2 linked regions of the Luteolibacter flavescens genome follow. Each later gene encodes a partner of the first gene's protein in a complex. Links are inferred from orthologs where the notes say so. Each region holds a gene or a part of one and is shown in the gene's direction. Other genes may lie near its edges.

What was found.
Region 2: the proteins of OKA04_RS23945 (region 1) and accD are in contact, whole or in part, in a solved structure (PDB 8UXZ), measured with the Escherichia coli proteins. The link is inferred for Luteolibacter flavescens from one-to-one orthologs.

Annotation. Positions count from the first base shown.
Region 1 is NZ_JAPDDS010000024.1:111-5,522, reverse strand. Bases 1,349-4,333 are described here. They hold OKA04_RS23945 (acetyl-CoA carboxylase carboxyltransferase subunit alpha), read left to right. Parts: upstream 1,349-2,356; coding sequence 2,357-3,310; downstream 3,311-4,333. Other genes in these bases: OKA04_RS23935 (3-dehydroquinate synthase), read left to right, coding at 3,998-4,333; OKA04_RS23940 (NUDIX hydrolase), read right to left, coding at 3,421-3,939; OKA04_RS23950 (LysM peptidoglycan-binding domain-containing protein), read left to right, coding at 1,399-2,313; OKA04_RS23955 (hypothetical protein), read left to right, coding at 1,349-1,383. Outside these bases: OKA04_RS23965 (hypothetical protein), read left to right, coding at 1-418; OKA04_RS23960 (acyl carrier protein), read left to right, coding at 510-749; more of OKA04_RS23955, read left to right, coding at 847-1,348; more of OKA04_RS23935, read left to right, coding at 4,334-5,170. UniProt on the Escherichia coli protein: Component of the acetyl coenzyme A carboxylase (ACC) complex. First, biotin carboxylase catalyzes the carboxylation of biotin on its carrier protein (BCCP) and then the CO(2) group is transferred by the carboxyltransferase to acetyl-CoA to form malonyl-CoA.
Region 2 is NZ_JAPDDS010000008.1:228,585-235,965, reverse strand. Bases 3,381-6,253 are described here. They hold accD (acetyl-CoA carboxylase, carboxyltransferase subunit beta), read left to right. Parts: upstream 3,381-4,336; coding sequence 4,337-5,170; downstream 5,171-6,253. Other genes in these bases: OKA04_RS15650 (basic secretory protein-like protein), read left to right, coding at 5,712-6,253; OKA04_RS15655 (addiction module protein), read left to right, coding at 5,217-5,423; OKA04_RS15665 (ComF family protein), read left to right, coding at 3,502-4,272; OKA04_RS15670 (CPBP family intramembrane glutamic endopeptidase), read left to right, coding at 3,381-3,477. Outside these bases: OKA04_RS15695 (hypothetical protein), read right to left, coding at 1-26; OKA04_RS15690 (MOSC domain-containing protein), read right to left, coding at 71-811; OKA04_RS15685 (winged helix-turn-helix transcriptional regulator), read right to left, coding at 808-1,191; OKA04_RS15680 (thioredoxin domain-containing protein), read left to right, coding at 1,326-1,562; OKA04_RS15675 (hypothetical protein), read right to left, coding at 1,641-2,258; more of OKA04_RS15670, read left to right, coding at 2,377-3,380; more of OKA04_RS15650, read left to right, coding at 6,254-7,046.

The DNA of each region.
Region 1 (5,412 bases):
TCCCGAGAAGGACTTCCCTGAGCGGAAGGTGCAAGAGCAGTGGGTGGTCTTCTGGATCTGCCTCGTGCTGACGGCCGGGGCCGCCGCCGTGCTTCTGCGCACGCTGGGCCGCAAGATGGTCATCGACGACGAGGGCTTCTACCCCGCATCCGGCGGCAAGTTCGCCTTCGCCGATCTCGCCCGCCTCGACCTGCGCAAGTGGGACACGAAAGGCCTCGCCTTTGCCTGGGCGAAAACCCCCTCCGGCGGCGAGAAGAAGCTCCGCATCGACGGCCTGACCTACGGTGGATTCAAGAAGGAAGACGACGAGCCCGCCGAGCGGCTGATGCGCCGTTTGAAAGAAAAGTTTTCCGGAGAACTGATCGAGTACGTGACCGAGGTGGAAGAGCCCGCAAAGCCAGCCACACCGGGCGCTTGAGCGTCCCGCGACGCGACGTTTTTCGGGGTTGCCAAGGTCCGGCAGGATCGGTAAGCCCTCCCGCACAGCTTCAACTACCAAGCACATCCAAATGTCTGAAAAGAGCATCGAAGACCGAGTGAAGGACATCATCGTCGACCAGCTCGGCGTTAACGCCGATCAGGTGACCCTGGAGGCCAAGTTCATCGAAGACCTCGGTGCCGACTCCCTTGATACGGTCGAACTGGTGATGGCCTTCGAAGAAGAGTTCGAAATCGAAGTGCCGGACGAAGAAGCCGAAAAGCTCCAGTCCGTGGGCGATGTGGTGACCTACATCAAGGCCCAGAGCTAATCCGAGCTCTCGCGCTTTACCCCGAAAGGGCGGACTCCCTGGTGAGTCTGCCTTTTTTTTGCACTTCGCCGGATATCGCGGACGCTGCCGCCGCCCGATGCACTCGCCCGACAACATCCAATACGCTCTGGAAACGACCCGCGTCCTGCTGGAGCCGGATCGTCGGATCGATACCTTCGGCGACACCCGCTTCGAGTTCCTGCTCCTCAGCGAGCTGATGGACCGGACCGGTGAGGTGCGCCTGCGCACGGGCGAGGTGGAGGCGATGCGCCCGCGAATCCTCCGGCCCGAGTCGATGGCGGAGATCGAGCTCGAGGGCTTTGGCGACAAGGCCCGCGAGCGTATGGACGCCCTGATCGAAAAGCTGAAGGCCGAGGGCAAGGACCTCGCCTTCCTCCGCTACGGCTTCCGCTTCCGCAGCGGCAAGGTGAACGAGGAAATCGTCCACGACACCATGGACGCCGTCCGCGATCGCGTGCTGGAAGACGCCCGCCGCATCGGAAACCCAGCCCAGGCCATCATCGAGGGCGTGGATGACGCCTGGGAGGTGTCCATTTTCAAGTTCGCCTTCGAGATGATCCGGCAATCCCTGCCGATCAATCGTTTCGATCTCCACAGGCGCGGCCTGATTTGATAGAACCCGCCAAGGATGCGTCTCTGGACTTTGATCAAACTGGTGGCTGGCGTGGTGGTCCTTGGGGTCACCGTTTTCACCGGCTTGCTGGTGTGGCATGTCCAGAACGAGCCTATCGACGGGATTTTCACCAAGCTGGTGCCGGTTCAGTTCGACCCGAAGCCGATGGTCTCGCTGCCTGTGGCGAATGCGGATCTGCCGGAGATCGACCCCGGCGCGAAGATCTTCGAAAAAGCCGCGGAGCTGATCGCCATCGACAAGCTCCCCGAAGCCCGCGAGCGCCTGAGGACGGTGGTCAATACCTACCCGCGCTCGAAGGCGGCCCCGGAGGCCCGCCGCATCGTCGGCGAAATGAATCTCGATGACCTGCTCTCCGCCGCCCACATGGAGGACAAGGCCATCCACATCGTGCGTCCCGGCGAGTCCTACACGGGCATCGCGATGAAGCACAATACGTCCCTCGACTGCATCGTCTACCTGAACGGGCTGATGGACCTCAAGGGACTCCATCCCGGGGAGGAACTCGTGGTCATGCCGCTGGACCTGCGCGTGCTCGTCGAGCCGGGCCGCAAGTCGCTCTCCCTGTGGAAGGGCGGCCAGTTCATCAAGGAGTATCCCCTGCTCTCCGCCGACGTCGGCTCGCACAAGTCGGCGCAGGTCACGAAAATCACCTCGAAGGCCGGGATCGCCGGGGATCGCCGCGTGTCGCCCGACATGAGGGACTATCGCGAGTCAGAGAAGGTCTTTTCCCTCGATAAGACCCCGCTGCAGATCCGCTCCTTCCACCGTGAGGACAAGGACGACGACGATGATGATGACGACCGCCGCCCCGCCGGGCCGGGCTTCATTCTCTCCGTCGAGGATGCGGAAGAGCTTGCCTTGCTCCTCCGCCCCGGGAATGAGGTGGAAATCCGCGTCACCGGACCGTAGTCTCCCCCCGTCCGCCACCCGCCCCTTTCAATTTTCCCGACGAATGCAACTGCTGGAATTCGAAAAGCCCATCGCCGAGCTTGAACGCGAGGTGGAGAAACTCCGCGCCAAGGCGGCATCACAGAATATCGACATGTCGGCCGATATCGCCAGCATGGAGGCCAAGCTGGCTGAAACCCGCCGGTCGATTTACGAAAACCTGACTCCCTGGCAGCGCGTGCAGATCGCCCGTCATACCCAACGGCCATTCATGCTCGACTACATCGCCCACGCCTTCACCGACTTCTGCGAGCTGCACGGTGACCGGCACATCGGCGATGATCATTCGATGCCCGGCGGCTTCGCCCGCATTGGCGGTCGCCGCGTGGTCGTGCTCGGCCACCAGAAGGGCCGGAACACCAAGGAAAATCTCCATCGCAACTTCGGCAGCGCCCACCCGGAAGGCTATCGCAAGGCGATGCGCCTGATGAAGCTCGCCGAGAAATTCGGCCTGCCGGTCATCGCCCTCATCGATACCCCCGGAGCCTACCCGGGCATCGGTGCGGAGGAGCGGAACATCGCCGAAGCGATCGCCTACAATCTCCGCGAGATGATGCTGCTGAAGGTGCCGGTCATCGCCATCGTCCTCGGTGAAGGCGGCTCCGGCGGAGCGCTCGGCATCGGCGTGGCCGATCGCGTCCTCATGATGGAAAACGCCTACTACTCGGTGATCAGTCCCGAGGGTTGTGCCGCCATCCTCTGGAAGCACCGCAAGCACGCTCCCGATGCTGCCGAGGCGATGAAGCTGGCCGCTCCTGACCTGCTGAAGCTCGGCCTGATCGACGGCGTCATCACCGAACCCCACGGCGGAGCCCATCACGACCACGCCGGCACCGCTGCCGCCCTGCAGTCCGCCATTCTTGCTAACCTGCACGACCTGGCGAAGCTCAGCACCGAGCAACTCCTGGATGCCCGCTACGCCAAGTTCCGCGCCTTCGGCGAGTGGGAAGGCAAGTGATCATGGCCGCGGCAACTTGCCGCGAGCCTTTCAAATGGAGATGATGGCCGATGGCAGGTTGCCACGGCCATTGAGGAGAGACCGGCGGCTGGAAGCCGCGGCCACCGTGGTCAGATCCCCGCCGCCCACAGGCAGGCGTGGATCTTGAAGTCGAGCAGGTAGCCCTCTTCTTCCTTCGCCTTCAGCCAGGTCCGCAGCTCGGCGCGCGGCACGAGGTGCACCTTGATGTCCTCATGCTCGGTGCCACCGCCGTCGCCTTCCTTCACCAGATCGGTGGCGTAGAAGAGGTGGCTGAGCTCGGACGTCATCCCCGCGGAAGTCGGCGATGCCAGCAGCGGCTCGATCTTGCCCGCGCGATACCCGGTCTCTTCCAGCAGCTCCCTGCCTGCGGTCGCGGAGAGTTCTTCACCGCGGAAATCGTCCTCGTCGCCCACCAATCCGGCGGGAATTTCGATTACCTTCCGCTGCACCGGGATGCGGAATTGCTCGATCAGCACGATCTCGTCGTCGGGCGTAACGGCCAGAATTCCAACCGCCGCGTCGGCATTCGGCCGTTTCGTGAAGTCCCAGTGGCCAATGCGATAAACTCCAAGCCAACGGGTTTCAAACAAGGTTTCCGGTTCGATCATGGGATAAGAATGGTTGGCTTGTCGCCGTAACGAGGGCACCTTTCACCCGTCACGAACGATGTCGCGCCACGATTTCCAAATCCCCGTCACCTTCAAGCACCGCGTGTGCTTCACGCGCGATGCCTTCGCGCCGGGCAATGCATTGTTAGGCGAAATCCTCACCGAAGGCGGAGGCCGTCGCGTGCTGGTCACCATCGAGGAAAGCGTCGCGCAGGCGTGGCCGGAGCTGACCCGCCGCATCGAGACCTACTTCGCCGACCTCGGCTTCGACTGGCGCGGCCTGCACGTCCTACCCGGTGGCGAGGCCGTGAAGGCGGACGATGCGCTGGTGCGCCGCGTCTGGGGCCTGATCGACCGCGAACACATCGACCGTCACTCCTACGTCATCGTCATCGGTGGCGGTGCCTTTCTGGATGCCGTTGGCTACGCCGTGGCCACCGCCCATCGTGGCGTGCGGCTGGTGCGCTTCCCCACCACCACCCTCTCGCAGGACGACAGCGGCGTGGGCGTGAAGTGCGCGATCAACGGCTTCGGCAAGAAGAACTGGATCGGTGCCTTCGCCGTGCCCTTCGCGGTGATCAATGATTTCACCTTCCTCGTCAGCCAAGATGAGGAAACCTGCCGCGCCGGCCTGATCGAGGCGGTGAAGGTGGCGCTGGTGAAAGACGGCAGCCTTTTCGAGTGGATCGAGAAGCACGTCGATGACCTCGCCGCCCTGGTGCCTGCCGCGCTCGAGGAGTGCGTAGAGAAGTCCGCGCTGCTCCACGCCACTCACATCGCCCAAGGCGGCGATCCTTTCGAGACCGGCAGCAGCCGACCGCTCGACTTCGGCCACTGGGCCGCGCACAAGCTGGAGCAGCTCTCCGGCTTCTCCGTGAGCCATGCCCACGCCGTGGCGATCGGCCTCGCGCTGGACACCCTCTACTCCGGACGTTGCGGCCTGCTGCGCGAATGCGTGGCCGAGCGGGTGATCGAGGTGATCTCCAGCCTGAAGCTCCCGCTGTGGCACGAGGCGCTGGACCTGCGCGACGCGAATGGACGCCGTCTGGTGCATCAGGGTCTTGAGGAATTCCGCGAGCACTTGGGCGGCGAGCTTACCGTGCTGCTGCTCCGCGATGCGGGCGTCGGCCAGGATGTCCACGCACTGGACGAAGGACTCGTCGATGCCTGCGTCGACTCGCTGCGCGAGTATCAGTCGAAGCCGGTCCGCACCTTGCGCGTGCGGCCTTGAGGCGTGGGGCGCGGGTGGTGCGGCCATCGCTCACCCTTTCGGGGCAATGGCCGGGCGCGGCTTTCCGGCTAACCTGCCCTTGTGACCCGACGCCACATCCTCGGCATATTCTTCGCCGCGCCGCTGGGGCTGCTCGTCGCCGATGACGAGCGTCCCGTTGTGGACGACTCGCAGGCGAAAAAGGAAGCTCCCTCATCGGGCCTGCCCACGCTCTGGATCGCCGGGGACTCCACGGTGAAGAA
Region 2 (7,381 bases), on another replicon or contig:
GCCAGGCTTGGGGAATGGGCGGGCATTTCCTGCTGATTCGTCGGCGGGTGTGACATCGGTGAAGATCCCGTCACTTCGGCTGTTCGCGGCGGGCGGCGGGGTCGGCTTCCTTGGCGCGGCCGCGGTTCCAGAGGCCGTCCTTCCAGCTTGCGGAGAGGGCGGGGCATCCGGCCAAGGCGCGCGCGGCATCCGGGCCGCCCTCGCGCTGGTGCATGATGCGGTTGCAGCGGGCGAGCGTCCACTCCGGGTGCGGGCGCTCTTGGAGCTGGAAGGCGTCCCCGGCGGCCACCTCGCCGTGGCGCAGCACGCGGAAGTAGAATCCGGTGCGGCCATTCCGCTCCACCTGCACGGCGAGGTCCTTCACGTGCCAGCGGCGCGCGAGCTTCCAGCACGGCTGCCGCGGCTGGGAGACCTGGACGATGGCGGTGCCGATGGCGAAGGTGTCGCCGATGCAGACCTCCTCCTCCACCAGCCCGCGGGTGGTGAGATTTTCGCCGAAGGCTCCGGTGGGCAGGCCCTCCAGGTCCTCGATCGTATTCCAGTGCGCGTAGTGCTCGGAGGGATAGACGCAGACGGCCTTGTCCACGCCGCCGTGGACGCGCGTGTCCGCCACCTCGTCCCCGCGGAAGCCGAGGTAGCCCAGCCACTGCGGGCCCTCGTGCGCCACCTTGTAGAAGCCGGTGCGCCAGTCCTTGTCCCACCACTCGCCGCTGCCGCCGCCTGGCACGTCCGTGGCGGGGCCGTAGTGCAGCGCGAGCACGTCCATGGTCGCGGGGGATGTCATGGGAATGGCGGTGGCGGTCGTGGTCATGGGGCAGCCTCCTCTCCGGCGGCGTAGTGGGTGTCGAGCTCGCGGAGCTGCTCGATGATGCCGGCGAGCCTCTGCCCGCGCGGCGAGAGATCGTATTCCACCCGGGCGGGCAGGCCGGGATACTCCGTGCGCTCAGCCAGCCCGTGCTCCAGCAGCTTCTTCAGCCGCTCCGCCAGCACCTTCGCCGAGATGCCGGGGATGAAGCGCTCCAGCGCCCCGGGGCGCTTCACGCCGCGCGCGATGGCCGCCACCACGGCCACGGCCCACTTGCAGCCCACCACCTCCTCCAGGCTCCGGTAGCGGTTCCGGTCGTCCAGCGAGAGATAGGCAGGGGCGGTCCTCACCGGGGCATCCTGCGGCATGTCGGCCGGGGGTGTCACCCGGGCACTTTCCGGTGGGGTCCCTCCCGAATCCTGCCCGATTTCCCGATTCATCGCGGGTGCTTTCCTACGTCACGGCAACCCGCCGCATCAAACGCAAAACCAACCGAACCAACAACCAACCAATCGAAGCGATGAAACAACACGCCACCTTCTACCACGCCGGCTGCCCCGTCTGTGTCGATGCCGAGCAATCCCTGGCCGCCTCGCTGGACCCCGCTCGCTTCGACGTGGAAATCGTCCACCTCGGCGAGTCCCCCGGCCGCCTGGGCGAGGCCGAGCAGGCCGGTGTGAAAAGCGTCCCCGCCATCGTGCTCGGCGGGTCCGTCTATCACATCAATCACGGAGCCGACCTCAGCGCGCTGAAGTGAGTGCAGTGAGCCCATGACATGACAGGATAGCGTGGAGTCCTCCGGCGAGCGGGTGCTTTCCGGAGGACTCCCGCGCGCTCACTCGGACCCGCTCTCAAATCCGCCCTCGTCCGTCACGCTGATCCGGTCGATATCGATCCGGGCTCCCATCCACCCGCCGAGATCGAAGGCATCTGCCTCCACGGTGGCGTGATCGCGCCAGGTATCGAGGCTCGTGTATTCACCGCGGAAAACCAACATCGCAGAGCCATCGGGCAGGGGCTCCATCTGCGGCGCTTCCCCACGGTAGAAGCGGATTTTCCCATGGGGATCGTGCACCACCCGGGTGACTTCGGGGAAGCGGAACTCCAGCCTCGTCGCCCTTTCTCCCCCTGCCACCCTCGGTAGCGGGCGCACCGGGTCCGACAGCAGCGGGAGCGTGGCCTCATTCCCGGCGATGGTGATGACGGCTGTAGAGAGCGATGCCGTTGCGATGAAAAGCCCGCGCACCGGTGCCCGCATGCCATATCTGCCCATCACCCCGCGGATGAGTATCGGAAGGGTAAGGAGGAGGGGCAGCGGCAGCACGGCGATCAGGAGGGCACCGACGATCATCCCCCGCATCGCGATCATCATGCCCAGTATCCCCGTGACGGCCATCAGGGGCGGGAGCGCCAGGCTGGCCTGCGCCATCGGGGTCATCGGCGTCCGTTTCATGAAGAGGGGATCTGGAGTGGCATGGCGGGCACCTTGATGAAAGAAGGGTGAATTTTCCGGCGGGCTCCCCTCATTTCCCGGCCCGCGGGGCTCATCGCGTCGTATCATCACTTGGCACTTGGAAGTTTCCCCGGGTCGCCTCACCTTCCGCCGCGTGCGACGTGGCCAGCAGAGTGATGTATTGAAGATCCTTGCCTATGTGGCCGCCACCCTCGTCCTCGCCGCGATCATTTCCCCGTGGCTCTATCAGCTCGGGAAGGGCCTGGCGGAGGTCACTGCGGACAAGCAGACGAACAAGGCAATCGACGCCCTGGCCAAGGCGGCGGGCCGTGCCGAATTCCCGCGCTTCTTCGACCGCGCGATGATGCTCTCCGCTCTGGTGCTCATCTTCCCGCTCACCGCCTGGCTGCGTCTCGGTCGTGCGCCCGGCAGCTACCGGGATACGCCTTGGTCGCTGCGCCTGCCGGACAATGTGATCTCGTCCGATCTCGGCCAGCCGCTCCGGCGGAATCCGCAGGGCTGGCTACAATTCGGCACCGGCTTCATCATCGCCGCCGGGCTGCTGCTGCTCTCGGGCTGGCTCATGCTGCAGGCCGGCTGCTTCATGTGGAAGGACGCCGAGGCTTCCACCCGCGGCGCGGCGAATCTTTTCCAGCAGCCCATCGACTGGGCGAAGTCCTTCAAGAAAGTGGTCCCCGGCGCTCTGATCGTCTCGCTCATCGAGGAGGTCCTCTTCCGCGGCGTGCTGCTCGGCATCTTCCTGCGAGCCATGCGGGCAACGCCCGCGGTCATCGCCCTCTCGCTGCTTTTCGCCTTCGTCCACTTCCTGGAGCCCTCGCCCTATGTGCGGGTGCCGGATCCGGAGTCGTCCTCGGCGGGCTTTTACCTGCTCGGCCAGATCTTCGCCCGCTTCGCGAATCCTCTGGAGCTGGTCTCCGGCCTCACGGTGCTCTTCGCCGTCGGTCTGGTGCTCGCCTACGCCCGCATCCGCACCGCCTCGCTGTGGCTGCCCATAGGCCTGCACTTCGGCTGGGTGGTCGGCTTTGGCATCTTCAAGTCCGCCACCTGGGCGGTCGGCGGCCTGCCGGAGATCACCCGCTGGTTCGTCGGCACCACCCTGCGCGAGGGCCTCCTGCCGCTGTCCGTGGTGGCTGTCACCGGCGTGCTGGTCCACATCATGACCCGCGTGCCGGAACCGCCCGCGAGCTATCGCAGCTAGCCGGATAGGAAAAGCTCACCCGCCATGGGCACGCCGCATATCGTCAGCAGCGCCGCATGGCGAGGGTGGGGGAGGCGGGTGCTGGACATGGTCTATCCCGGCCGCTGCCACCACTGCGCCGCCGGCTTGCCCGCCGGTCGCTCGCTCTGCGATGCCTGCGCGGCCGAGCTGCCCTCCCTGCGCGAGCCCTTTTGCCTGAAGTGCGGCGAGGAATTCGAAGGCCACGCGGCGTCCCTCGACGATTGCCCGAACTGCCGCGGGGAAAAGCTCGCCTTCGACTTCGCCCGGCCCGCCTTGCCCCATCACCCGCGCCTGCTGGAAATGATCCACGGGCTGAAATACGGTCGCCACATCGAACTGGGGGAAGAGCTCGCCCGCCTCGCCGCCCGCTCCTTCCAGGACGATCCCCGGCTCTCCCCCGCGCTCGCGGAGCGCTGGCCGCTCGTCCCCGTGCCGCTCCACCGGCGGCGGCTGCTCTGGCGACACTTCAATCAGGCCGAGGAAATCGCCCGCCCGCTCGCCGCGCTTACCGGCCTGCCGATGTGCCGCGCCATCGCCCGCACCCGCCCGACCGACAGCCAGACCAGCCTGACGCGCGCCCAGCGGCTGCAGAATCTCCGCGGGGCCTTCGACCTCTCCCGGGAGGGTGGCCGCAGCCTCGCCGCTGGAGTGCCGTCCGGCGCGATCATCGTGGACGATGTTTTCACCACCGGGGCCACCACCAGCGAGTGCGCCCGCGTTTTGAGGAAGGCGGGCATTCAAAAGGTGGTTGTCGTCACCGTCATGCGCGGCTAGCGTCGCCGCCTCCCGCACGGCAGCGAGCCGGGCGAAAGCCGCCAGCAAGAAAGAACGAATCTCCATGGGCATCTTCAACAAGCCACCTCTCCGCGGCGCACGCGGTCGCGACAGCATGCCCGAGGGCCTCTGGACGAAGTGCCCGGACTGCGGGGCCATGCTTCACACGCTGGAGCTGAAGCAGTTTCACCAGACCTGCCACCACTGCGGCCACCACTTCCGCATGGATGCCATGGACCGCATCGCCCTGCTCGCCGACGAGGGCACCTTCGAGGAAACCGACCAGGATCTCGTCTCCGCAAACCCGCTCGGCTTCGCGAACTACCGCGAGAAGATCGAGGGCATGCGCGCGAAGACCGGCATGAATGACGCCGTCGTCACCGGCCGCCTTGCCATCGGTGGCCAGCCCGCCGTCATCGCCGTCATGGATTTCAAGTTCTTCGCCGGGTCCATGGGCTCCGTCGTCGGGGAAAAGATCACCCGCGCCATCGAGCTGGCCATCGTGGAAAAGCGCGGCGTCATCATCGTCTCCGCCTCCTCCGGCGCCCGCATGCAGGAGGGCATGCTCTCGCTCATGCAGATGGCGAAGACCTGTGGCGCGCTCGCCCGTCTCTCCGAGGCCGGCCTGCCCTACATCTCCCTGCTCACCGACCCCACCACGGGCGGTGTCACCGCGTCCTTCGCCACCATCGGCGACATCAATCTCGCCGAGCCGAAGTGCATGATCGGCTTCGCCGGCCCGCGCGTCGTGAAGGAAACGACCCACCAGAACCTGCCTCCCGGCTTCCAGACCGCCGAGTTCATGCTCGATCACGGCCTCGTGGACGCCATCGTCCCGCGGGACAAGCTGCGCGACAAGCTCGCCCAGCTCCTGTCCTTCATGATGCCCGCCGCCTGATGGCGGGGGAGTGGACGGCGGCTGCTCTGCGTGGTAGAGGTTTCCCATGAGCGAAAAGCCGCAGGCCCTGTTGGATGCCGTGCTGTCCCTCGACCCCGAGGCCCGGCGCTGGTTGGCAGAGGCCTTGTGGGAAAGCTTTGATGATGACGAAGCGGTTCTGCAAGAACTGGACACCCGTTGGAACTCCTTGGGAGAGAATCCTGATTCTTGGGTCAGCCATGACGAGGTGGTGAAGCTCTTGAAGCGGAGATGATTTACTCTCAGGGCCAAGGGCCCGGCCATCCCTCAGCCCGGGCCATCGGCCCGGGTATGGATCGCCGCACCGTCGGCGGCCTAAAGGGCCGCGATAGGGGAAGTCGCCGCCTCACCATTCACGTCGCTTCCCACCCCGGCGATGCCTCTTCTCTCCATCGGCACTTATCGCCCCCATAGGTGATCCCTCGCCCCTCGTTCCGCCAATCGGCCTACCTCTTCGCCTAGGATCATGATTTCGCTAAACCAAACGGCCTCACGGGACCGTTATTGAGCCATCACCAGATCCATGAAGTTCCGTCCCCTGATTCTACTGCCCTTGGCAGCCGCCCCATTGCTCGCAGACGTCCCGGAAGCCAAGGTCGAGACCGGGCACTCCGCGTCCGATGCCGGATTCAAGTTCGACTCCATCCTCCCTCCGGCCACGAATGACGCCGCCACCGGCGCGAAATTCACCGTCGTCTCCGGCACCATGGACCCGAATTCCGGCGGCCTCGCCGTGCTGAATGACGGCAAGATCCCGAGCGGCGACGACGAGCCGCGCGCCAATTTCTTCTTCGCAGGCCAGGGCGGCCGTCTCGCCCTCGACCTCGGCAAGGACGTCGATATCGCCTCGCTCGCCACCTACTCGTGGCACAGCGGCGAGCGCTCCGCGCAGAACTACAAGCTTTACGCCGCAGCCGGTGACGCGAAGGCCCCCGCCGCAGGCGAGGACCCGGCCACCGTCGGCTGGGTGGAAGTCGCCACCGTCCAGACGCCCGCCGACCGCACCGGCCAGCACGGCGTGACCATCTCCTCGAAGAAGGAAGGCGCGCTCGGCAAGTACCGCCACCTCCTCTTCGACATCAAGCCGAACCAGGACCCGCGCGGCTTCGGCAATACCTTCTTCAGCGAGATCGACGTCGTCGAAGCCGGCGGCCCCGAGCTCACCCGCTACAAGGCCCCGGAGAAGCAGCTCACCACCTTCGAGACCGAAGGCGGCGAGTTCAAGATCATCCTCGACTCCACCGCCAGCCCGGACCTCCTGCCATGGTTCAAGGAAAAGGCCATCCCCGCCCTGCAGGAGTGGTACCCGAAGGTCGCCCACCTCATCGTCATCCCGGGCAAGACCCCTGAAGCGCCGAAGACCTTCCGCATCGAGCTCCGCGAAGGCCAGATCATCCCCGGCCGCGATGGCATCCCGGGCTACGCCAGCGGCGAGCAGATCGTCGTCAGCTCGAAGTTCATGCGCGACCAGAAGGACGGCGAGGCCCTCGGCTGCCTGATCCACGAGATGGTCCACATCGTCCAGTTCGGCTCCGGCAAGCGCGCCGCCCGCGGCGTGCCGGTCTGGTTCTTCGAGGGCGCCACGGACTACATCCGCTGGTACCTCTTCGAGCCCGAGCGGAATGGCACCGTCATCCGCAATCCCGACGCGGTGAAGTACGACGACAGCTACCGCACCACCGCGAACTTCATGGAGTGGGTCATGCGCACCTACACCAAGGACCTCATCCAGAAGGCCCACATCGCCATCCATGAAGGCTACTCGAAGGACCTCTGGCAGACCTGGACCGGCAAGCCCGTCGAGGAGCTGGAAAAGGAGTGGAAGGAAGACCTCCGCAAGCGCCTCGAGAAGAAGTGATCTGATTTGATCCATCGGGCCACCGGATTCCCGGCCTGACCGACAAGGCATCTGACATCTCCAGCCCGGCGGGAAGCGCACCCAGCGCCAGTCCCGCCGGGCTTTTTGTTTCCCCGCGCTCCTCTCCCTCCTCACCCACCATCCATAGTCGTAGTGCTGACACCACGGGGGCCACGGATGAGGCCTGCCATCAGAAGCTCCGGTTTTCAGGACCAAAGGTCCGGCCATCCCTCAGCCCCGGCCATCGGCCGGGGTTGGCTGATCGACACAGGTCGGCGGCCTGAAGGGCCGCGATAGGATGCAGGTGGAGACCAATCAAACGAGTGCGGTCCGTG